DNA from 3 places in the Lysinibacillus sp. IITD104 genome. Region 1 is predicted to be linked to each of the others. Evidence: riboswitches for the same ligand, from Rfam matches in the RefSeq annotation. Region 1 holds a riboswitch; each other region holds the start of a gene.
The links. Region 1 has a riboswitch for cobalamin ahead of V1L66_RS12320 (ABC transporter substrate-binding protein). Riboswitches for the same ligand answer to the same signal wherever they lie in the genome.
Positions count from the first base shown of each region.

Region 2: linked by a shared signal. The riboswitch ahead of V1L66_RS03080 (iron ABC transporter permease) and the one ahead of V1L66_RS12320 (ABC transporter substrate-binding protein) in region 1 are both predicted to bind cobalamin.
Region 3: linked by a shared signal. The riboswitch ahead of cobT (nicotinate-nucleotide--dimethylbenzimidazole phosphoribosyltransferase) and the one ahead of V1L66_RS12320 (ABC transporter substrate-binding protein) in region 1 are both predicted to bind cobalamin.

Region 1 is NZ_JBAHYH020000001.1:2,425,347-2,432,927, reverse strand. Features, by position in the region: gene V1L66_RS12330 (hypothetical protein) at 122-877, shown strand; gene V1L66_RS12325 (translation factor GTPase family protein) at 1,109-3,046, opposite strand; cobalamin riboswitch at 3,229-3,416, shown strand; gene V1L66_RS12320 (ABC transporter substrate-binding protein) at 3,579-4,571, shown strand; gene V1L66_RS12315 (precorrin-3B methylase) at 4,623-5,300, shown strand; gene V1L66_RS12310 (S9 family peptidase) at 5,372-7,360, shown strand; gene V1L66_RS12305 (class I SAM-dependent rRNA methyltransferase) at 7,535-7,581, opposite strand, start outside.
Region 2 is NZ_JBAHYH020000001.1:596,484-604,064, reverse strand. Features, by position in the region: gene V1L66_RS03085 (heme ABC transporter ATP-binding protein) at 46-831, opposite strand; gene V1L66_RS03080 (iron ABC transporter permease) at 837-1,883, opposite strand; cobalamin riboswitch at 2,029-2,217, opposite strand; gene V1L66_RS03075 (biotin transporter BioY) at 2,363-2,959, shown strand; gene V1L66_RS03070 (YdhK family protein) at 3,064-3,633, shown strand; gene V1L66_RS03065 (response regulator transcription factor) at 3,674-4,375, opposite strand; gene V1L66_RS03060 (ATP-binding protein) at 4,353-5,747, opposite strand; gene V1L66_RS03055 (NADPH-dependent FMN reductase) at 5,875-6,417, opposite strand; gene V1L66_RS03050 (nitroreductase family protein) at 6,481-7,098, opposite strand; gene V1L66_RS03045 (ring-cleaving dioxygenase) at 7,169-7,581, opposite strand, start outside.
Region 3 is NZ_JBAHYH020000001.1:3,308,659-3,316,239, forward strand. Features, by position in the region: gene V1L66_RS16950 (trimeric intracellular cation channel family protein) at 1-501, shown strand, start outside; gene cobT (nicotinate-nucleotide--dimethylbenzimidazole phosphoribosyltransferase) at 615-1,670, opposite strand; cobalamin riboswitch at 1,762-1,938, opposite strand; gene V1L66_RS16960 (ABC transporter ATP-binding protein) at 2,035-3,729, opposite strand; gene V1L66_RS16965 (hypothetical protein) at 3,769-5,031, opposite strand; gene V1L66_RS16970 (hypothetical protein) at 5,028-5,711, opposite strand; gene V1L66_RS16975 (ATP-binding cassette domain-containing protein) at 5,708-6,571, opposite strand; gene V1L66_RS16980 (radical SAM/SPASM domain-containing protein) at 6,555-7,581, opposite strand, start outside.

The DNA of each region.
Region 1 (7,581 bases):
CGTTCACACATACTTAGGGTTTGTTTGGCATTGTGTGATGAAAGAAGATAAAATGAAGGATTTCCTCAAAAGTAGGGAGTCCTTTTTGTTTTGAAAATATGTACGCAAAGGGGATGCACGTATGACAAATATTCATGGAACGACAACGTTGGAAACGCCTTATGAAGATCTGAACATTTGTAAGCAACCACGCACAGAAGTTGCCAAGAAAGCAAAAACAAGAATGGTGGTCGAATCGCTAATCGATCAATTATTAGCAACGAAGCTGATACGCAACGATCGCTTCTTTGAGCAAATCTTATATAATAAAGAAATTATTTGGATACAAAATGGGGATGTGGACGGTCATCTTTTAGCGAAAGCAGCCATAGCAGATGAACTCAAAACAAAGACGAATAGTTTTATGATGTACATGCCGACCAATCCGATTGTCTATGAGGTCAACGGAGAAGCGTATCACTTAATTACGCGCATTGATTCTACACGCGCAAAGCCCAACCTCGACCGTCTATCATTGGAGCCAAAGCCTGTTTTAAGTGCCGCTCGTGTCAATGACTTATTATGCTCGATTGTCATGCGCTTTTACGAAACATATTTATATGATTTAGCATCTCATCATGACAAACTCATTGCATTTGTGCAGCAGGAATATGCCCAATTTATTGAAGCGGTGCAAGCGTTAAATGATTATCATTTCAACTGGCATCCACGTGGCAACGGTCACGAGCTTTTACTGCAATTAATTGACCATCTCCAACTATTAAAAAGTCGACCAGGAAAGGTACTGATTGATTTTACGAACAAGCATGACTACGTGGTAGTGGAACCCGCTTATTTGATGGACAAACCAACAAAGAAAGCTGTCGGTGCACTATAAAAAACAAGCCCTCCATTTTTGGAGGGCTTGTAATCATTTTATTGCAGGGTAGAGATATATTTACGCCCAACCAAGAAATACCCGCGCTAGAGCGATGAATACCCGCGGAAGCAAGTGAAATACCCGCGCTAGAGCGACTAATACTCGCGGAAGCAAGTGAAATACCCGCGCTCGAGCGATGAATACCCGCGAAAGCAAGCAAAGCCTTCACGCGAACCAAATCACCCCATTTTACAGGCAGTGCATGGCTGCCTGTGCTTCTTGCCACGGAACCGTATATCCTTTGCCCTTTGCACAAAAGATACTGGAGGAACTATACTCAGGGTCGGCATTTTTATCATAGCCAATCTGTGCAATCACCTCCTCTGTATTATGGCACACATCATAGCCATCAAATTGGAGTGTGAGTGCACCCTTCCCATTTGTATAGGCGGCAAAGGTTGCACTGTAGCTCATTAAAGTGGCAACAGGCGCACGACCTGTTAGGATAACATCCGTTTCAGATAAAATCGGGTCATCGAATGTGCCTGCTGCTTGCTGAATATCAGTCATCATACGGCCGATATAGTCGTTTGAAGCCTTCATTTTAAAGCGATAATAGGGTTCTAGTAGTACATTTTGTGCCTGCTCCAGCCCCTGGCGCAGAGCACGGAAACTGGCTTCACGGAAATCTCCCCCTGATGTATGCTCGTTGTGCCCGCGACCTGTTAGAAGTGTAAAATGAATATCTGTTACAGGGAAGCCTGTCAGTAGCCCATGATGGTCACGCTCAAACAGGTGCTTTTCAACAAGGCGCTGATTGCCTATGGATAAATGATCGGCATGACAGGCATTGCTGAAGGTATTACCTGTTCCACGTGGATTTGGCTCCATTAATAAATGAACTTCTGCATAATGCTTGAGGGGCTCGAAATGACCATAGCCCGTTACGGTTGTCGCAATGGTTTCCATATATAAAATTTGCGGCTCACCAAAGGAGACAGCTATTGAAAAACGCGTCATTAATACCTCTGTCAGGACCTCCAATTGAATGGCACCCATAATATGCACATGGATTTCCTGAAATTTTTCCTGCCAGACCACACGCAAGGACGGTTCTTCTGCTTCGAGTAAACGGAAAATCTGTAGCACTTCCTTGATATGTTGATCACCCTCATATTGAACCTTTGCCTGTAAGGTTGGGACAAGCTCATAGGGCTGTGATAGCATCGTTGTACCGATTCGATCCCCAATGTTTGCCTGGCTCAGTCCTTTGACAGCGAAAATTTCTCCTGCCTCTACCTGTTGAACGGTCTCAAAGCGACTGCCGTTATAAAGGCGAATTTCGGTCACTTTTTCTGTTACTTCGTCAAATGAAAATTCATCTCGTACATGCAACGAGCCCTTGGTTGCCTTCATAAAGGTTAAACGCTGGTGCCCATCATGACGAATCTTAAAAACCTCGCCCTCAAACGGGGCATCCTTGTCAAAATGGGAAGCCGTTAACAGCGGGAGCTGGTCAAGAAATTCCTGAATGCCCTCATCCTTTAAGGCCGAGCCAGCAAAGCAAGGGAAGGCACCTTCATTTTTAATCATTTCCTTTAATTGAGCAAGACACTGTTCATGCTCCAATGACTCATTTAGAAAGGCATCAAGCAATTTTTCATCGCGCTCCGCCAGCCATTCCATAATATTATTTGATACATAGTCTGCTCGCAGTGGCTCATCGATGAACAATACATGCTGAGAGCAATCTTTGCGAAGCTGTCTGATGACAGCCTCCATATTGGCACCCTCACGATCCATTTTATTGATAAAGAAGAAGGTAGGGACATGGTATTGACGTAAAAGTTGCCACACTGTTTCTGTATGGCCTTGTATCCCTTCGACAGCGCTAATGATAATAATGGCATAATCCATCACACGAATAGCACGCTCCATCTCAGGGGAGAAATCGACATGCCCTGGCGTATCAATCAATGTGTATGTATCATCGCCAATATTCATGCGCCCTTGCTCGGCAAATATCGTAATGCCTCGTCTGCGCTCTAGCTCATGATGATCAAGAAAGGTATCCTGATGATCAACACGCCCCCGTGCTTGAATACTATTTGTATGAAAAAGTACTTGCTCAGAGAAGGTCGTTTTTCCTGCATCCACGTGCGCAAGTACACCGATTGTTTTGTACATAGGAAATCCTCGTTTCTATAGATTGCTATCTTTTTATTGTAACAGAATACTAGCTCCTTTATTTCTTGTAAAATAGTTCGTCTTTATGTCGAAATAGTGCTAATATAATGATGATTATACTTTTACCATCATACTACTGATTGCGCGACAAATTTTCTTCTGCTAGTCTATCAATAGTATTGAACATTATAGAACGTATTGGTGCAAATGGCATTTGTCATTTGCTTAAAAGGGAAATCGGTGCAATTCCGATGCTGTCCCGCAACTGTAAATGGGGAGTCTATACAGCATGCCACTGTAGTGAAACTATGGGAAGGCGTATAGATGATGAACCTAAGCCAGGATACCTGCCAATATGTATTTTTTGACTAAGAACCACGAGGATGGGGATAGTGATATAGGTAATGATACCGTTATTTCACTATGCTACTCTCTTGGCGACAAGAGGGTTTTTTTATGCCCTTCCAACTACCTTAGTAGTAAAGAAGTCTCTGATTTCTTTCTATATTTTAACAGCAAAGGAGAAAAGGACATGAAGAAATGGAAAAGTATATGGCTGATGATGATCATTGCCTTGGTCGCTGTTTTAGGGGCTTGTAACGCAAAGGACAAAACGGAATCAGCTGCACAAGGTGAAAAGGTTGAGCCATCTGAGGCGGCAGCAGCAGTAACCATTGAAAATAATGACACAACTCAAACATATACGGAAGCACCAACAAAAGCGATTAGCTTAAATCAACATGTGACAGAAATTATGTTAGCACTTGGTTTAGAGGATTCTATGGTAGGGACAGCTTACTTAGATGATAAAATCTATGAACCACTGCAAGAGGCATACGATAAGGTCCCTGTTCTTTCCGATCAATACCCAACGAAGGAGCAAGTCATCGATGCCGAGGCAGATTTCCTATATGCGGGCTGGAAAAGTGGCTTCGGGGAAAAGGGTGTTGGCACACCAGAAGAGCTTGAAGAATTAGGTATCCATACGTATTTACATACGGCTTCCAACATGACAAAGCCAACATTAGAGGATATTTTTACCGATATTCGTAATATCGCGAAGATTTTCCGTATTGAGGATCGTGGTGAAGCTTTAATTGAGCAGATGACGAAAGATGTAGAGGCAGTACAAGCTAAATTACCAAAAGATAGCGAAAAATTACGGATTCTTGTGTTTGATAGCGGTGAAAAGGATGTATTTACAGCGGGTCAAAACTTTATGAATGAGCTAGTGACAATCGCGGGTGGACAAAATATCTTTGGTGATGTGGAATCAGGCTGGACAACTGTGTCGAAGGAAGATGCAGTGGACCGCAATCCAGAGGTAGTTGTCGTAATTGATTACGGTGAAACAACGGCAGAACAAAAGATCCAATTCTTAAAAAATGATCCAGCATTGAAGGAGATGGAAGCTGTTAAAAATGAGCGTTTTGTTATCCTGCCACTTTCAGCAGCATCTGAAGGGGTTCGTGCGGCAGAGGCGATTGAAATTTTAGCAAAGGGCTTCTATCCTGAAAACTTTTAATCCATTCGAGCTAGCGTTTTGCTAGCTCCTTTTTCATAAGGAGCGATAAGAATGAACGCATTTCAAAAAAATGTACCAGATCAAACATTTGAAACATTAAACCGTCATGGTGAATTCACACGTCTTGCAGTCAGCCCTGGCATTATTAATAAGCATTATACGCCTGCGCAATTTCAAAAAATAGCCGAAATTGCAGGCGAAAAGGGTGCGATAAAGTATTCGGCCTCCTACAGTATTCTCGTATCCATTCCAATAAGTGATGCGTCAGAAGCGATACAAGCCTTACAGGAAGCGGGTCTTTATGTGGTGCCCTCAGGTCCTATCATTGCCATGAGGGCCTGTGATTTTTGTGATGGTGAGAAAATGGAGGCTGCCCCGATAACCGAACAGCTCTATCATGCCATGGTGGGGATGACGGTACCTGCAAGAGTCCGAGTCAATATTAATGGCTGTGCATCAGCTTGCTACAATGCAGTCTATGATGATATTGGGCTCGTTTACCAACAAGAAAGCTTTGATGTCTATTTAGGGGCAGTACCGATGGGAGCAAAGGCACAGGCTGGCAATTTATTCGCTAAGAGGGTAGACGTCACACAAATTGAAGATGTTTTACTGCACCTGATAAACCTTTATAAGGAGCATGCTCGCCCAAATGAACCCTTCTATAAATTTTACCGCAGAACAAAGTCCGCAGAATATTGGGAACTAGTAAAAAATTCGATTAAATAGCAGGAATATTACTTAGGGTGTCGAAGTATTGTAGTAAGGCACAGAATATTACAATACAAAGGAGCAAGAACATGACATCGAAACAAGGGATTCAACCAGAAGATCTTTATCACTTAAAATCAGTAGCAGATCCACAGCTTTCACCAGATGGGACAGAGGTAGTTTATGTAGAGACTCGTATGGACGAGAAGAAAAACGACTATATATCGAATTTGTTTTACATAAACTTGAAGGACAAAACACCACAGCAATGGACATTTGGTGAAGATAGAACGAGTTCCCCTGTTTGGTCACCAGATGGCAGTCAAATTGCATTTTTGTCAACGAGAACAGGTAAGTCGCAAATTTATGTTCTTTCGAAAGCAGGTGGAGAGGCAAAACAGGTGACACATTGTAAAAATGGAGCGACCTCCCCTGTCTGGTCACCATGTGGCAAGAAAATTGCTTTTTCAGTCGTGCTAGGGAAAGATGAAACCATCCTAGATAAAGCGGAGGATGAGAAGAAAAAGGATAAAGAACTAAAGCCACTAGAAATCGAGAAAATGAAACACAAATCGGATGCTGGTGGATTTATTGATATGGAGCAGTTTACCCATATTGCCATTGTCAATGTGGCATCAGGAGAGCTAGAACAAGTGACAGAAGGCAAAGAGTACTGCCATCTGGGTACTTGGTCGCCAGATGGCAAATACCTTACGTACTTAGCAGATAAAGCGGAGGATTTAGATTTCTCATTTAATGTGGATATCTATTTATTGGAGTTAGAATCTAAGCAGAGTCACAAGCTAACAGAAGGTTCGGGTGCTTATTACCAAACAGCTTGGTCTCCGAATAGTCGCTATCTTTCTTTTGTAGGTGGAGAACGTGAATTTGAAAATGCCACACAAGCAAAGCTTTGGATTTATGACATGGAGCAAAAACTACTAAACTGTGTAACAAGTGAATTTGATGCGCCTGTTGGTGATTATGTCATCGGTGATTTCCTGCAAGGTGTAGCGTCACCACGTGTGCAATGGATGAATGATAATCATAGCTTCTACTTCCAAGTCACAGATCACGGCAATGCGGCGATTTATTACGGAAATGTAGATGGCGAAATTTACCCAGCTATCCATGATGATCAATATGTCTATGGCTTCTCACTTGATGCGCAAAATGATCAGGCTATTGCGGCTATTAGCACAACGACCAATCCAGGCGATCTGTTTTATGTGAACCTAAAAACAGGTGACAAAGAACAGTTGACGTCCATTAATGAAGATTTTTTAAAAACCAAAACATTAGCTGTTCCCGAGAGTATCGAATTTGAAGGTGCAGAAGGCTGGAAGGTCAATGGCTGGATTATGAGGCCAGTTGGCTATGAAGCAGGGAAGAAATATCCTCTCATTCTTGAAATCCATGGTGGTCCGCATGCAATGTATGGCAATACCTACTTTAATGAATTCCAAATCCTTGCTGCACAAGGCTTTGCAGTGCTTTATACTAATCCGCGTGGTAGTCATGGCTATGGCCAAAAATTTGTGGATGCAGTACGTGGCGATTATGGTGGTAATGATTATGCGGACTTAATGGCAGCGGTAGACTACGCTCTGGAGCACTATGATTTTATTGATCAAGATCGTCTAGGTGTAACTGGTGGAAGCTACGGTGGTTTTATGACCAACTGGATTGTGGGCCATACAAATCGCTTTAAAGCAGCTGTGACGCAGCGCTCCATTTCGAACTGGATTAGCTTTGCTGGTGTCAGTGATATCGGCTATTATTTTACAGACTGGCAAATTCAAGCAGGACTCGATGATATAGAGAAGCTATGGCATCATTCGCCACTGAAGTATGTAGACAAAGTGGAGACACCATTATTGATTTTACATGGTGAAAAAGACTATCGTTGTCCAATTGAGCAGGCAGAGCAATTGTTTATCGCCTTAAAATATCGTAAAAAACAAACAAAATTCGTGCGTTTCCCTGAGGCGAATCATGAACTTTCAAGAAGTGGAAAGCCTACATTACGAATTAATCGACTTGAATATATCCGTGATTGGTTTGTGAAATATCTATAATCGGGTGGCCTAAGAAGAGAACATCTTCTTAGGCTACTTTTAATAGAAAGGCTCTGTTTGTTTATAACGTTTCAATCTTTTGGAACCTTTATTGTAGAGGTACCGAACCTCCTTAGGTAGAATCAACTTTTCCTTACATAAAAAGAATCACACCTTGGTGTGATTCTCGATTGGTTAGTCGATTTTCTGGATGAACACGACCTTCAGATAATTAAATTCAG
Region 2 (7,581 bases), 1.8 Mb from region 1:
AAAGGATGTTTTATGTATCTAATAGAAGATCTTGCTTTTCTATATTTAGCTAAACTTTTTCGTGAATTGTTCAGGAACATATGTAAGATACGGCTTCCCTGTCATTGGATGTGTTTGAATATCCGCAAAAACACCAAATACATCTTGCAGCACTGTTGGCGTAAGCACTTCCTCTGGTGTACCATGACAAACGATTCGCCCTTGCTGTAAAACGTAAATTTGATCGCAATACATAGCAGCAATATTCAAATCATGTAAAGCAGCTACGACGGTTAAATGCAAGGTCTGAATTAAATCCATAAGTTGAAGTTGATGTTGAATATCTAAATGATTCGTTGGCTCATCTAATATTAATACCTGTGCTTGTTGAGCAAGTGCTCTTGCAACCATGACACGCTTTTTCTCGCCACCAGAAAGCGAACTAAAGCTTCGTTTCTCTAAATGCGATATGCCCGTTTGCCTAAGAGCATCTTTAACAATTTGAAAATCTTTCTCTTGATCAAGCTCTAATAGCTTTTTATGTGGCGTTCTTCCCATACTGACTAAATCATGCACAGTGAAATCAAATAATACGGGTGTCTCTTGGCTTACAACAGCCAAATTTTTCGCAATAGCTTTACTTGATTGCTTTAATATATCTTGCTCATTTAATACTACTTTACCGCTTTCAGGTTTTAGCAGACGATACATATTTTTTAACAATGTTGATTTTCCGCTCCCATTAGGACCTATTAATCCAACAAATTGCTTTTCTTTTATTTGAATGCTTACATCATGTAGTATACGCTGATCGTAAATGGAGAATGATACTTGTTTCGCTTCTAATGTCATTGAAATTAATCTCCTTCACCGAATGAATAGTTGTTACGACGGAGAAGCCAAATGAAAAATGGTCCTCCACAAAAAGCTGTAATAATACCAATTGGCATTTCCTGGGGAGCAATGATGATTCGAGCAAAGGCATCTGCCCACACTAAGAATATTCCACCTATTAAAGCACTAATAGGTATCACGTATTTATAATTTGAGCCCACAATTAATCGCACAATATGCGGAATAATCAATCCCACAAAACCTATAGAACCACTAACTGCGACAAGCACACCTGTTAATAGAGATACTAGTAGTATTAACTGAATACGGAATTGCTGAAGATTAACGCCTAATGTCACTGCCGCTTCTTCTCCCAGTAATAGTAAATTTAAATTGCGATAATGTAGCCACAGTAGCCCAAAAACAACAAAGAATACGAAAGCTGGAATCACAATATTATTCCATTTGGCTCCAGCTAAACTACCTAGCATCCAAAACATAACAGCCTTTAAGGCTCCTTCTTGCTTTGACATCATTAAAATAAAATTAGAGATAGCCGTTAAGATAAAGGACACAGCCATACCTGCCAATAGCAAGCGGAAAATAGAGACACGTCCCCCAACACGTGATAAGAAAAAGACAAGTACTATGGCAAGTAATGAACCAAGGAATGCGGATACTGAAAGAGCGTAAATACCTAAAAATGAAAAGGCTCCTAAAATAATCACAGAAGTAGCTCCGACAGCTGCCCCTGAAGAAATCCCTAGAATATACGGGTCTGCTATGGAATTACGTACAAGTGCCTGAATGGCTGCGCCTGCAATGGCTAACCCCGCTCCTACTATAGCAGCTAGCAAAACACGAGGTGCTCTTATTTGCCAGATGATGATTTCCTGAGAGCGACTCCAATCTTGCTCAATCGCATTTTGTATAAAAGGTATTTTAGAGAGAATCACTTTCCAGACATATAACGGTGTAACTGAAACTGAGCCAACCATTACAGCAAAGGTCATTGAAACAATTAAAACCATGAAAAGTACGAAGGAAAATAACATAAATTTTTTATTCATCTGTTTTAATCTCCTACTGAATATTGATGAATGAAGCAATAAAAAAAGGTATCCCATGCGAAAGTGCGCATAGAAATACCCTAGATTAAACAAAGTCAGAAAAATATCCAGCTATTGTCCGTAATTGCTTGCATCCTCGTGGGCATTACAGGTATTACTAAATGGCAGGTCTCCTGGCTTCGATTCACTATCCTATAATTGCCTTCCCATTCTTAAACAGTGGCAAATCATATTATAGGATTCCTCGTTACAGTTGCGGGACAGCGTCGGACTTCCACCGACTTCCCTTTTAAGTGATATTCAAAAATATCACACCAATAGTATTTGAAGTTATAAAATTGTGACGATTCTATCATACATTTTTATAGATAGATAGTCTACTTCAAGCAATTGAGTTAACTTATTTAAATTATAAAGTTGACACAACTACTTTCGTTTTTTACACTAACAGTAATAACTTATAAAACGAGGTGAAATTCATGGCAACCGTTACGCAACATAGTCATCATAAGTTAAGAACTGTTGACATTACCTATATTGGATTATTTTCAACGCTAATGATGGTGGGTGCTAATATCACGTCCTTTGCACCTTTTATGGTAGTTGGTGGTGTACCCATTACGCTTCAAACCTTTTTTGCGATTTTAGCAGGACTTATTCTTGGTAGTAGAAAAGGTGCGCTCGCCTGTACAATTTATATGTGTGTAGGATTGGCAGGAGCTCCTGTCTTTGCTCGTTTCGGTGGTGGAATTGGCCAAATTTTAAGCCCAACCTTTGGGTTTATAATTACATTTATTTTAGCGGCATTTGTTGCAGGGTTGATTGTTGAACGAAGCGGTACAAAGAAAAGCTTTATCGTAGCTGCTTTGGTAGCAACAGCGATAAATTATTTGATAGGAACAAATTGGATGTTTTTTGCATACAAGCTTTGGGCAAGTGCACCAGAGAATTTTTCATATAAGCTCGCTTGGCTTTGGATGATTCCTCCTCTACCAAAAGATATTATTTTAGCTATTTTTGCTGGTGTCTTCGCCTATAGATTACAAAAAACATTGAAGATCATGCCCATTCAATAGCATATCTTCTCACCTATTTGTGCCAGATGTTTTTCATAGATCATATCCATCGTTTCTGCACATTTATTTGCTACATTAGGAGCAAAGAGTGAGGAGGATATCATATGAAATTCAATAAAAGATGGTCAGTCGGACTATTATCAGTAGTCGCTCTAATTAGTTTATCGGCTTGCACTGAGGAGCAAACAAAACCTGCATCCACTTCTAATGAAGCTGCTGAAAAAATGGATCATTCTACAATGAATCATTCAAGTTCTGGCGAAGTACCCGTAACATTAAAAAAAGCTGAGAATCCGAAATTTCCTGTAGGGAGCACAGCCATAATTACAGATGGACATATGGAAGGTATGAAAGGGGCCGAAGCAACAATAGTAGGTGCCTATAATACAACTGCCTATGTTATTTCCTATGAGCCTACATCTGGTGGAAAGCGAATAGAAAAGCATAAGTGGGTAATTCATGAAGAATTAATTGACCCACAAGAAGCACCACTGGCTCCTGGAACAGAAATAAAAACGGACGCAGCACATATGGAAGGTATGGAAAATGCGACTGTCCTTATTGACGAGGCTGTGCAAACAACTGTATATATGGTTGATTATACTTCCACTACAAATGGTGAAGCCGTAACAAATCATAAATGGGTAACAGAAGAAGAGCTTAGCCCAAAATAATAGAAATAACCTCTACCTTCAATTCTGGTAGAGGTAATTTCTAGCTTTTATGCTCCATTTGCTTTCTATTAGCAGACTTATGCCATTTATAGCCGATGCCCCAAACTGTTTGCAAGTAATCATCCGCCGGAAAACCACTTTTTCTTAATTTTTCTCGTAAATTACGTACATGTGAATCAATGGTACGATCTTCAATCGCTACATCATATCCCCAAACGGCATGAATAAGGTGTTCTCGAGAAAATGCTCTATTTTGATAATCTAAAAAAAGGGCGAGCATGGCAAATTCCTTTGGTGTTAATGGAATTGCCTTATGTTGAAAATATACTTCAAAGGACTCTCTATCTAAACAAAGCCCTTCAAAGTTAATTACTTTTTCTTCAGATTTTGTTCTTCTTAATACAGCATGTATTCGTGCTAACAACTCTTCCTCATCAAAAGGCTTTAAAATGTAGTCATCAGCACCAAGGTTTAAGCCTTTTACAATATCAGCTTGTTCTCCTTTTGCAGTAAGCATAATGATCGGAACATCCCAAAACTTCCTAATTTCCTGGCAAACCTGCCACCCATCCATCTCTGGCATCATTATATCCAAAAGAACTAAATCCACATGCTCTTCTTCTAAAAAATCCAATGCCTCTTGTATAGAAGACATTGCTCTACAATTAAATAGTGGTTCCAAATAAAGGGTTAATAAATCTAACATTCTTGGTTCATCATCAATGCATAAAATCGTTTTCATTCATTTCTACTCCTTTAAATGATAATTCAAAAGTAGTCCCTTTATTTATTTCACTTCTAACCTTTATTTCTCCCCCATGTGCTTGTACTAGCTCCTTAACAATAGCAAGCCCAAGTCCAGATCCACCTAAAGCACGACTACGTGATTTTTCCACTCGATAAAACCGATCAAAAATATACGGTAAATCCTTCTTTGGAATTCCTTTCCCTGTGTCTTCAACGATGATGCTTAAAATTCCACTGTCTTGTTTTACAGTGACTGTAGTCATATCTCCTGGTGCACAATAGATTAATGCATTATTTAATAGATTAATCAGAATTTGCTCAAGTCTTGCTTCATCTGCACATAGTGTTAAGCCATTATCACAACGTACAACTAAATAGATACCTTTATCTTGAAAAGCGGGACTTAATTTTTCTTCAATGCTTGTAAAAAATGGCTCTAAATGTAAGCAATGTTTTTCAATTACAAATGAGTTTTCATCCATTTTCGCTAAATCAAATAAATCTTTGATTAATCTAGAAAGTCTATTTGTTTCTTCTATTATAATAGCTAAATACTTTTGACGATCTTGCCCTGTTAAATCCCGTTTAGCAAGAATGTCTGTATAGCCTTTAATAAAAGTTAGCGGTGTACGAAGCTCATGTGCAATACTCGATAAAAACTCCTTACGCTCTTGCCTTAGATGATTTAAATCATTGGATAAAAGCTGGATAGCATTTGATAAATCCCCAAGCTCATCTTTTCCATTCGTAGAAAGAGCAACTGTAAAATCACCCTTACTCATTTTCAATGTAGCCTCTTTCATTTGAATAAGTGGCTTAGCCAGCTTACGAGATAGAACAACAATGACTGCAATACTGACTAGACCAGATACAATACCCACGATGAGAAAATGCTTATTCAGCCGTTTCATTAATGCATGGATGGAATCGGTATTTTGAAACATAAATACATAGCCAATCGTTCCTTGCTGATTTTGAATAGGGCTTATAGTCGCAATTGCTTTAACTTCTTGCCAATTGTCTTGTAAAACCCTTCCTTCATAAGGTATTTCCCCCTCTATTTCACGAATCAGATCACTGATTTCTTGATGTGGCTGTGAGGATGCAAGGATTGTCCCGAAATGGTCAGTCACCACGACATCTGTACTTGCTTCTGATTCCATAAGAACGACATGTGCTAGTGTTTCATTATTGAAGTTCTGTTCTAATATAGTACGATGTGAATTTCCTCTCGCTTGTAAACGCTCTAGTTCCTCTTCCACTCTAGAATTCGTCAGGGAAACATGCAAAAAAAACATCATAAATGTTTCAATACAAAACAATGTGATGAAAAAGATAATCCCAAGCTTTAATGATAATTTTCTCATCCTTAACCACCATTTTAGAATTTCTTAAAAGTATATCTTGAAAGTGTGAAGATTTCATGCAGAAGTAGCATCTTTCCAAACAAAAAATGCCCATAAGTATATTGTATACTTATGGGTTAGATTTTAATTAAACGTATTTTTTTGCCCAACTTAAGAAGTTATCAATGACTACGTCAAGGAATTTCACTGTACCTTCATCAGTTAAATTGCCTTCTTCATCAAATTTAGTGTGAACAGCACCAATATAAACGTCATTGCCGCTAAGTAATGGTGAGTTAATGCCTGGAGAGAATAAAATATCACGTAAATGTAATTGTGCTTTTACAGTTCCTAAGTTCCCCATTGATGCACCCATAATGATGGATGGTTTGCCAATCATTACTTTATCTACACGAGATAGCCAATCAATGGCATTGACCATAACCCCTGGAACTGTACCATTATACTCTGGTGTAACCCATAGTACAGCGTCTGCAGCTTTTACTTTTCCTTTAAAATCAAGAACTGCTTGTGGAGCCTCATTTTCAATATCTTGATTATACATTGGTAGGTCCTTTAAGCTTAATACTTCAAGGTCTAACTTTTCTGTATAACGTTTTTGAATAAATTGAGCTAATTGCATATTATAAGATTCTTTACGGATACTACCTACGATTGCTACTACTTTCATGATGTTTCCTCCTAAGTGTACATTATTCATAGTATTTGTATAGCTATTGTATTTTATACCATTTCAATAATAAATGGCAAATTCTTCAACTGGCTTACGATAGCCACGTAATCGACGACTGCTTTCTTTTTCTTTCCCAATAGTAATCATTAAGGCTATTTCATGTGTTTCTGGCACATTGAAAAGCGCACGCATTTTCTGATTATCAAAGCCAATCATTGGACAAGTGTCCCAACCACGATTTTTCGCAGCAAGCATGAATAACATAGCAGACAAAGAAGCATTTCGAATGGCTTCATCTTTCATGAATCCTTCACCGCGATCCTCATAAAAACTTGTATTCTCTGCTACAATATCCTCTAGTTCGCCAGCAGTAATTATGCCTAAATCCACCATACCTTGACTTAGCTCAGCAGTATTTTTATATGCTTCCTTGTCACCTAGTACAAGAATTACACCCGAAGCTGAATGCACTTTATATTGACCATATGCCGCCTCTCTTACCTTTTCTTTCATATCCTCATCAAGTACAACAATATAATTAGCATGCTGTAAGTTAAATGCTGAAGGGGCAAGCTTAACATCCTCCAAAATAGGGCGTATATCTTCTTCAGTCATCTTAACGTCCTTGATAAAATTATTAGCAGAGCGACGCTTATCAATCAGCTTGGAAAATTCCATTTTTTTATCCCCCAATACAGTTATGTATGCATCCAGTGGAGCTTTTCTTTCCCAACTGGATGAAATTGTGTTACTCATATTCTTTATCGAACATAATGGAACTTCTTACAGTGTCAATCGGACGAACAAGACTTTCAATCTGTTCACGTTTTGGTTCTAAAAACGGTGGTAATGACAGTTTTTCTCCTAATGTTTCATATGGCTCATCGCCCATAAATCCTGGACCATCTGTAGCCAATTCAAATAAAATCTGCGGAGCTACTCGTGCATACAATGATTCAAAGAAATGACGATTTACATAGCCAGAAGTGTGGAAACCAAAACTTTCGAAACGTGCAGTCCATTCATCTAATACAGCACGATCCTCTACACGAAAGGCAGCATGGTGAACAGTACCAAAGCCTTGGCGAGCAACAGGTAACACTGTGTTGTGTTCGACAATAATCTGGGCGCCATTTCCTCCCTCACCTACTTCAAATAAAT
Region 3 (7,581 bases), 880 kb from region 1:
GGTATTGTCACTGCTTTTGGTGGAGGAGCCATTCGAAATTTACTCATCGGGCTACCTGTCACAACCCTATGGGGACAGGATATGATGTTTCAAATTGCGCTGGCTGCGATTACGATATTTTTTATTTTTCCGCATCATCTGATTCAACATTGGCATCGTTGGGGTAACTTCACAGATGCGATTGGCTTATCAGCGTTCGCTATTCAAGGCGCACTTTATGCTGTCAAGCTGGATATGCCTGTTAGTGCTGTGGTTGTAGCTGCTGTGTTAACAGGTTCAGGTGGTGGCATTGTACGTGATTTATTAGCTAGAAGAAAACCATTAGTTCTCCGTGATGAAGTTTATGGTGTTTGGGCAGCTCTTGCTGGACTACTAATCGGCTTCGAGGTTTTTACAGGGGACATTTTCCTTTATATTTTATTCGCGGTAATTACTGCGTTACGTATTCTTTCCTATACGATGAAGTGGCGCTTGCCATTACGTAAGTTAAATCGTGCATAAATACTATTCAGCCAATGACCAAAAATTAAGTCATTGGCTGTTTTATTTTTTGGCTAATAATAATCTTTTATGAGTTTCATTCCTTATATGATTGAAGAAGACATTAACTTAGCTTATCTTTTTAACAACTGCATTGCTTCTTCTAATGTCACCATGTTTTTCATCATTGAACAAGCTGCATCTAAAATAGGAAAGGCTAAGGCTGCTCCAGAACCTTCGCCTAAACGCATATTCATGTGCAACATCGGTTCAATACCTAGTAATGCAGCGGCAATTTTTGCCCCTGGCTCCTCTGAAGCATGGGAAGGAATAATATAATCGATTACTTTTGGTTCGAGCTTATAAGCAATGAGGGCAGCTATAGTCGAAATAAATCCATCAATAACCACTGGTTTACGATGAACTGCAGCCCCAAGAATAATACCTGTCATCGCCCCTATCTCTAATCCTCCTACCTTAGCCAGAACATCAATAGCATCTTTTGGATTAGGCTTATTTAAGGTAATTGCTTTTTCAATAATCGCCGCTTTATAGGCAATGCCTCCTTGGCCAACTCCTGCCCCAAACCCTGTTACTTCTATAGGGTCACATCCAGTCAGAACAGCTAATATCGCAGCACTTGGTGTTGTATTGCCAATACCCATTTCCCCTGTACCTAGTACATCAGCACCTTGTATGATTTCCTCAGTGGCCACACGGATTCCTACTTCTATCGATTGAATGGCTTCTTGTTTGGACATAGCTGGACCTTGTGCCATGTTATCTGTACCGTATTTGATTTTATGAATAATGACACCAGCATCAAGTGGAATATCTGCTTTTACCCCAACATCTACTGTGACCACCTTTGCATTGGTAATGCCCGCAATCGCACAAACGCCTGTCCCCCCCTTAGGAAAATTTAATGTTTGAAAGACTGTAACATCTTGCGGATTCGTGGTTACACCTTCCTCACATACACCATGATCTGCAGCACAAACAATCATCACCTTTTTGTCAACCGTCGGATATAATTGTCCTGTTACACCAGAGAGCTGTACGGCAAGTGATTCTAGTTTACCCAAGCTACCTGGGGGCTTACAAAGCGCATCAATCCGCTTTCTAGCTTGCTCCATACCTTTCATATCAACCCCTTGAATGTTTTCAATCGTGTCTTGTAATAATGGCATAATTATTTCTCCTCTCGTTCTCATTAAGACAAAATAAAAAGTCTGTAGTTTATTGTCATAACAAATAAACTACAGACTTTTCCATCATCTATATCTTCTAAAGCAAATAGGCAGGTCTCCTGGCTCAAGTTCAACATCTCATAGTACCTTCCCAGCAATTCGCTAGTGGCATACACTATGAAACTTCCTTATACAGTGGCGGGTCCGCTAAAGCTTTTCACTTTATTCCCTATTCTCCCTAGTGGGCACCTATTGCTTTTATGTAATTATGTTAAATCTACTTTACAACTTTTTTAGTGTCAATAGATAAAAATTTTTTGAGTGTTAACTTAGTACCACCACCTATTCTAACAATATAGGCTTATCAAGAACCTGTCACAACAAATGAATCCCTCTCGTTCACCTGATTCCTATCAACTTCAAATATTTTATCTGCTTCATTTATTAAAACAGGGTGATGAGTAACCAATATAACAGTCTTTTGTTTTTCTTTATTTAAATATAAAAGTAATGATTCTATATTTATTTGGTTGTCTTTATCAAGCGCAGAAGTAATCTCGTCAAACAAATAGATATCCGCATCTCTTAGAAGCGATCTTGCTATTGAAAGTCTTTGCTGTTGCCCAGTAGATAATTCAAGCCCATTATGCCCTATAAGCGTTTCAAATTTATAGTCTAACGTTTCTATATATGAATAAATGTTAACCATTTTACAAATTTGAATTAATTCTTCGTCTGTTGCATCCGGCTTTGCTAATAACAAATTTTCCCTTATTGTCCCTGTCATTATAAAATGCTCTTGCGTTACCAAACATACCCTTTTTCTATAAACATCAATAGGAATATATCTAATATTCTGATTGGATAGAAATATTTCACCCTGATAATTAATGTATAAACCTGATAATATATTCAATAATGTCGATTTACCTGATCCGCTTTCTCCCTTAATCAATACAATTTTCTTCAAAGGTATTTGGAAATTTATATTTTCTAAAACAGGAGAAAATGCATTAGTATAGGTAAAGCTTACATTCCGTAATACTATTTTATCTTTATTAAAATGATGCGATGAATTTACATAGTCTGGTACTTCTAATTTCCTTAGCTGATATTTATTGTCTTCCATTAAGTTTTTCACTCTATTTACAGACACAATTGCTTCTTGTAAAAATGAATTTAGTTGGGAAAATCTTAAAAATGACTGACTAAAGTTATTGGCATAGGTTGTGAATGCTATTAATACTCCTAACGTGAGGCTTCCTTTATAAATAAAGTAGGCACCTATAATAAGGATAATCAAATAACTTGTAAAGTTTATTAATTCTATTATTGATCCTGATTTTATGCTTAAACGCATTTTATCAAGAGTATTTTTGTATAATAAGGTAATTTTCTTTTGATAGTTATCTATGGCGTTTATCTCATTATTAAATATCTTAAATAATTTAAATGATGACAGTAATTCTCCCAGATAGGTTAAATAAGAATCTAAATCTTTTTTGATGGCAGTATCCATCATCCTTATTTTTTTTCCATAATATTTAAAAATGATAAGTGCTAAAGGACAAGCTATGAATAAAATACTAGCTAAAATAAAATTTAGATTGATCAATATTATTAACACAATTATTATACTGATAAAGTCTACAACAATATTTAAAAACTCTGATACTACTTCAGAAAATGCCTTTGTATCATTTTCTATTTTATTCATCAGTTCACCTTTTGCTTTTAATTGATACTCATCCATGTCCATAGCCATAATTCTTTTTATTATCTTTAATTTAATATCCATTTGTAGATAGCAGGCAAATTTCGTTAAATAATATTTTTGGATTACTTTAAAAAATAAATTAAACAGAAACAAAAAAGCCATAAACACTATAATGAGGAATGCTGAATTGAGATCTTTTACTGTTATAGAATCAATAAATTTACCAAATAAAAGGGGGTGTACTATACTTAAAATCATTGAAATACCCATCAAAATATTTACTTGAAATAATTTTGCTTTGTATGGCTTTGTATACTTAAATACCTCACCTAATATTTTCATGAAATAATACTCTATCTCCCTGATTTAGTTAAGGTTTTCTTATAACCTTTTGATATACAGATAAGCATTTTTCGGCTCTTCCTGTAATATATGTAGAAACTTTTCCATATACGGATCTTTTTCATTACTAATGAGCAAGTTTTCTACTGACTTCTTTTTCGCCTCACTAAAGAGCATGCTTTTGTTGGTGTATATAACCTTTTGCTCGATCGTTCTTTTTAAAACCTCATAGCAATTAGTTTGTTCCTTGGTTTCCCACTGTTCGCCCATTAATGTATTTATCATGTCTTCCGTAATATTATAGCCATAGTTAAATTCAAAAAATTTATTAGAATACGGGCGTATTTCAATGATGTCGCCAGAGCTACTAATAATATTTTCTAAACTATTGTTATCTGGAAGGCTAAAAACTCTCGTTATTTTCAGCGTGTGATACGGAATGTTGTGGACACCGAAGCTCTCCATTATTTGAGTAATGTCTTTATAAACATTCGCATAATTCTCCACTTTTTCTATACTCACACCTTTATATTGGACAGTTAGCCCGTTATATTGATAATTTTGATAAGGTTTATTTAACAGCTCCTCTTCTTTATATCCATTATAAAAATGTAAGCTTAATAGAACGAAAAGCATCATACTGGTCATAATTCCAGCAACCCTCTTTTCCGTTTTATTTTTGGCCCTCCTGCTGAATAAAATCGCGCACGATATAGAACACAAACAAATGGATAAAACACCTATAACATTTAAATAATGAATGAAATCTGGATACATAAAGTTAAGAGTAGGAGCTATATATTGAATCGATTCTAGTCTATAACCATGCATTAACATTAGTAAAAAATAAATGATGACAATTAAAATTATAGACACGGCTTGATTTTTAAAAATTGTTGCCATTAAAAATGGAATGGATATAGTAAATAGCTGAAAAACAAAAACGATAAGTAGAATTTTATATATTGGTGTCTCTACATATACAAACTTTACAAAACCAACTAATAACATAATGGCAGGGGTGGTCAGAATAAAGCTGAAAACCCATTGCCATAATAAAAGCTTTCCATTTGATATTGGGGAAATCATTAAAATTTTCTCTACATGATATCTTTGATGCAAAGTTATAATTTGAATCGTTAATACACTTGAGAAAATCCCATATAAAGGAATCAATGCTTGCGCATCACTGACTGTAAAGAAGTACTGAGAGATACATAATAGAATGACGATAGCATAATAAGTCAACAAATAATCACTTCGTAAGACCACTTTCGACCAAAATAAAAAGATATCTCTCATTTGTCATTCACCCTTCTTTTAAATAGCAACACATTTCCAAACATAAATAGTATGCCAATACTTAGAAAAATACCTCTCTTTACATTAAATAGCAGATCAGTCATTTGATGTTGTATATAATCAGGATTAAACCATATAGAAAAATAAGGAGAATTTAAATAAATACTGAATACCAAATATACTATTAGTAAAATGTGTAGATATACAGTACGTTTCAAATAAAAGGAAATGAAAAAGCTAAAGGTAATGCTGTAGAAAATAGAAAGGAAGACTTGAAACAATGTAATTAATAAAATGCTAATAGGAATTTTATTTGCATAAAAAATAAAAAAAATTACATAGAAGAAAAATAGATAAACTGAAACAAAAAGAAGAACTGCTACGATTTTTCCAACTATATACATCGCTCTATTTGTCAATTTTAGTAGGATGACTGCTCTTTCAAATGATTGAAGATACCCTTTCCAAACATATGAAACCATACTCGGAATTAAAATAAGTAAAAATACCATTTGTAACTGAAGTGTTCCATACCATTTCTCAATAATCGTTTCCTGAGTGTCTAAGTTATTCATTATAATTGGAAGAACCAACATTATAAGTATAAGAAAGACGGAAATAGCTCTACTCTTTATGAGTCTTTTTAATTCAAAGTTTATTAAAAAAGGTAATTCTCTCATACGGTTAACTCTTTTCTATTTATATAAATATATGCATCCTCTAAAGTAGGCTCTGTCGATATACTTCCTTGTAACGGATTATCTGCAATGTAACGAATCTCAATACTGCTGCCTTTATCTTGTAAAGATACAAATAAATCCACATGAGGTATTTCATCATCTAAAATATTATAAAGCCATACCTTCCCTCGAACTTTATTAATAAGGTCTATTGTACTACCGAAGTAATTCACTTTTCCTTTTTGTAGCACCATCAAATTTTTACATGTAGAAGCAATATCCTGTACAATATGTGTTGAAAGCAGAATGATTTTATCGCGACTAATCCGAGTAATTAAATTTCGAAAGGAAATGCGCTCATGAGGATCTAAACCTACTGTTGGTTCATCAATAAGTATTATTTTGGGATTACCAATTAAAGCTTGAGCAATGCCAAATCTTTGTTTCATACCACCCGAAAGTTCTTGAATATATTTTTTTTGTTCGCTTAATAGCCCCACCTCTTGAAGTCTTAAGTGTATTTCCTGTTTTCGGCTTTCGCTATTATTCATTCCTTTTAATTTACATAAATAATCAAATGACTCTTCTAAAGTAACCTTTGGAAAAAAATCAAACTTCTGGGGAAGATAACCCAAAATTTCACAAACCTTAAGTGGTTCTTTTTTTACGTTTAGCCCTGCAACTTCAATTTCTCCGTCATCAAATGGAAGTAATGTAGAGATTATTTCCATCAATGTTGTTTTTCCTGCTCCGTTTTCCCCTAATAAACCAAATACACCATTATGAATTTCTAAGGAGACATTATCTAGTACCTTTATATTTTTATAAATTTTTGTTAAATTTTTAATTTTGATTTCCATTTTTAACAAACTCTCTTGTATTTTTCTTTTCTAATAATAATTCTCTTTGTTCATCTGATAAACGTAAATATAAATGCAAGGTAGCTTCTAATTGCTTTTGTGTTAAAATGCAATAATGTAAAGGGGGTGTCGTTACTTTACCTGTTGATTCTAAATTTTCATGGTGACACCCACCCCCACATAAATTTTTTGCCCAGCATTTGTTACAATTTAATCTATTTGAAACATGTGCTTCTTCTAAAAATTTTGACCTAGCAATTGAATAGGTTCCTTCAAAAATATTTCCTTGTTTATACTCTTTATTATTGACAAAACGATGACAAGGATATAAATCACCATTAATATCAACTGCTAAAAAATTAACCTCTGCACCACAAAAATATGTTGATTCGTGTCCAATATGAATACGTTCTAAATTCTTCATTATATTATTGAGTTTGACTGCTTTAGAATATTCTTTTCTATTAACTAAATACTCGAAATAATAAATTAATTCATTATAACTTTTAGACAATTCAATGAATTGATCTTCTGTAAACATCTGCATAGCTGGGGCAGCATATATACTTCTAAAATTCAAATCGAATAAATGCTCATATATATTTACCAAATCAACATTATTCGGAGTAATGGTTGCCCTTACTCCCAATTGTCTTTGCTCCCTTAATTCTTTTGTTCTATTTAAAATAACATCATAACTTCCCTTTTTATTTCCATAAAAGCGATTTATGTCATGCTCGCTTTTAGTCCCATCAACACTTACTTGAACAGCGATGTTATTGTCTAAAATAAATTTTGTGATTTCTTTATTTATTAGCGTTCCATTACATGTCATACTAAAGCCTATTTTTTTATTATGTAATTTTACTTTGTGATTTGCATATTCTACTACTTGCTTAATTACTGGAAAATTTAATAAAGGTTCACCCCCAAAAAATACAATGGATAGATCATCACGATCACCTGACTGTTCTAGCAAATAGTCAATTGCTGATTTTGCTGTCATTATA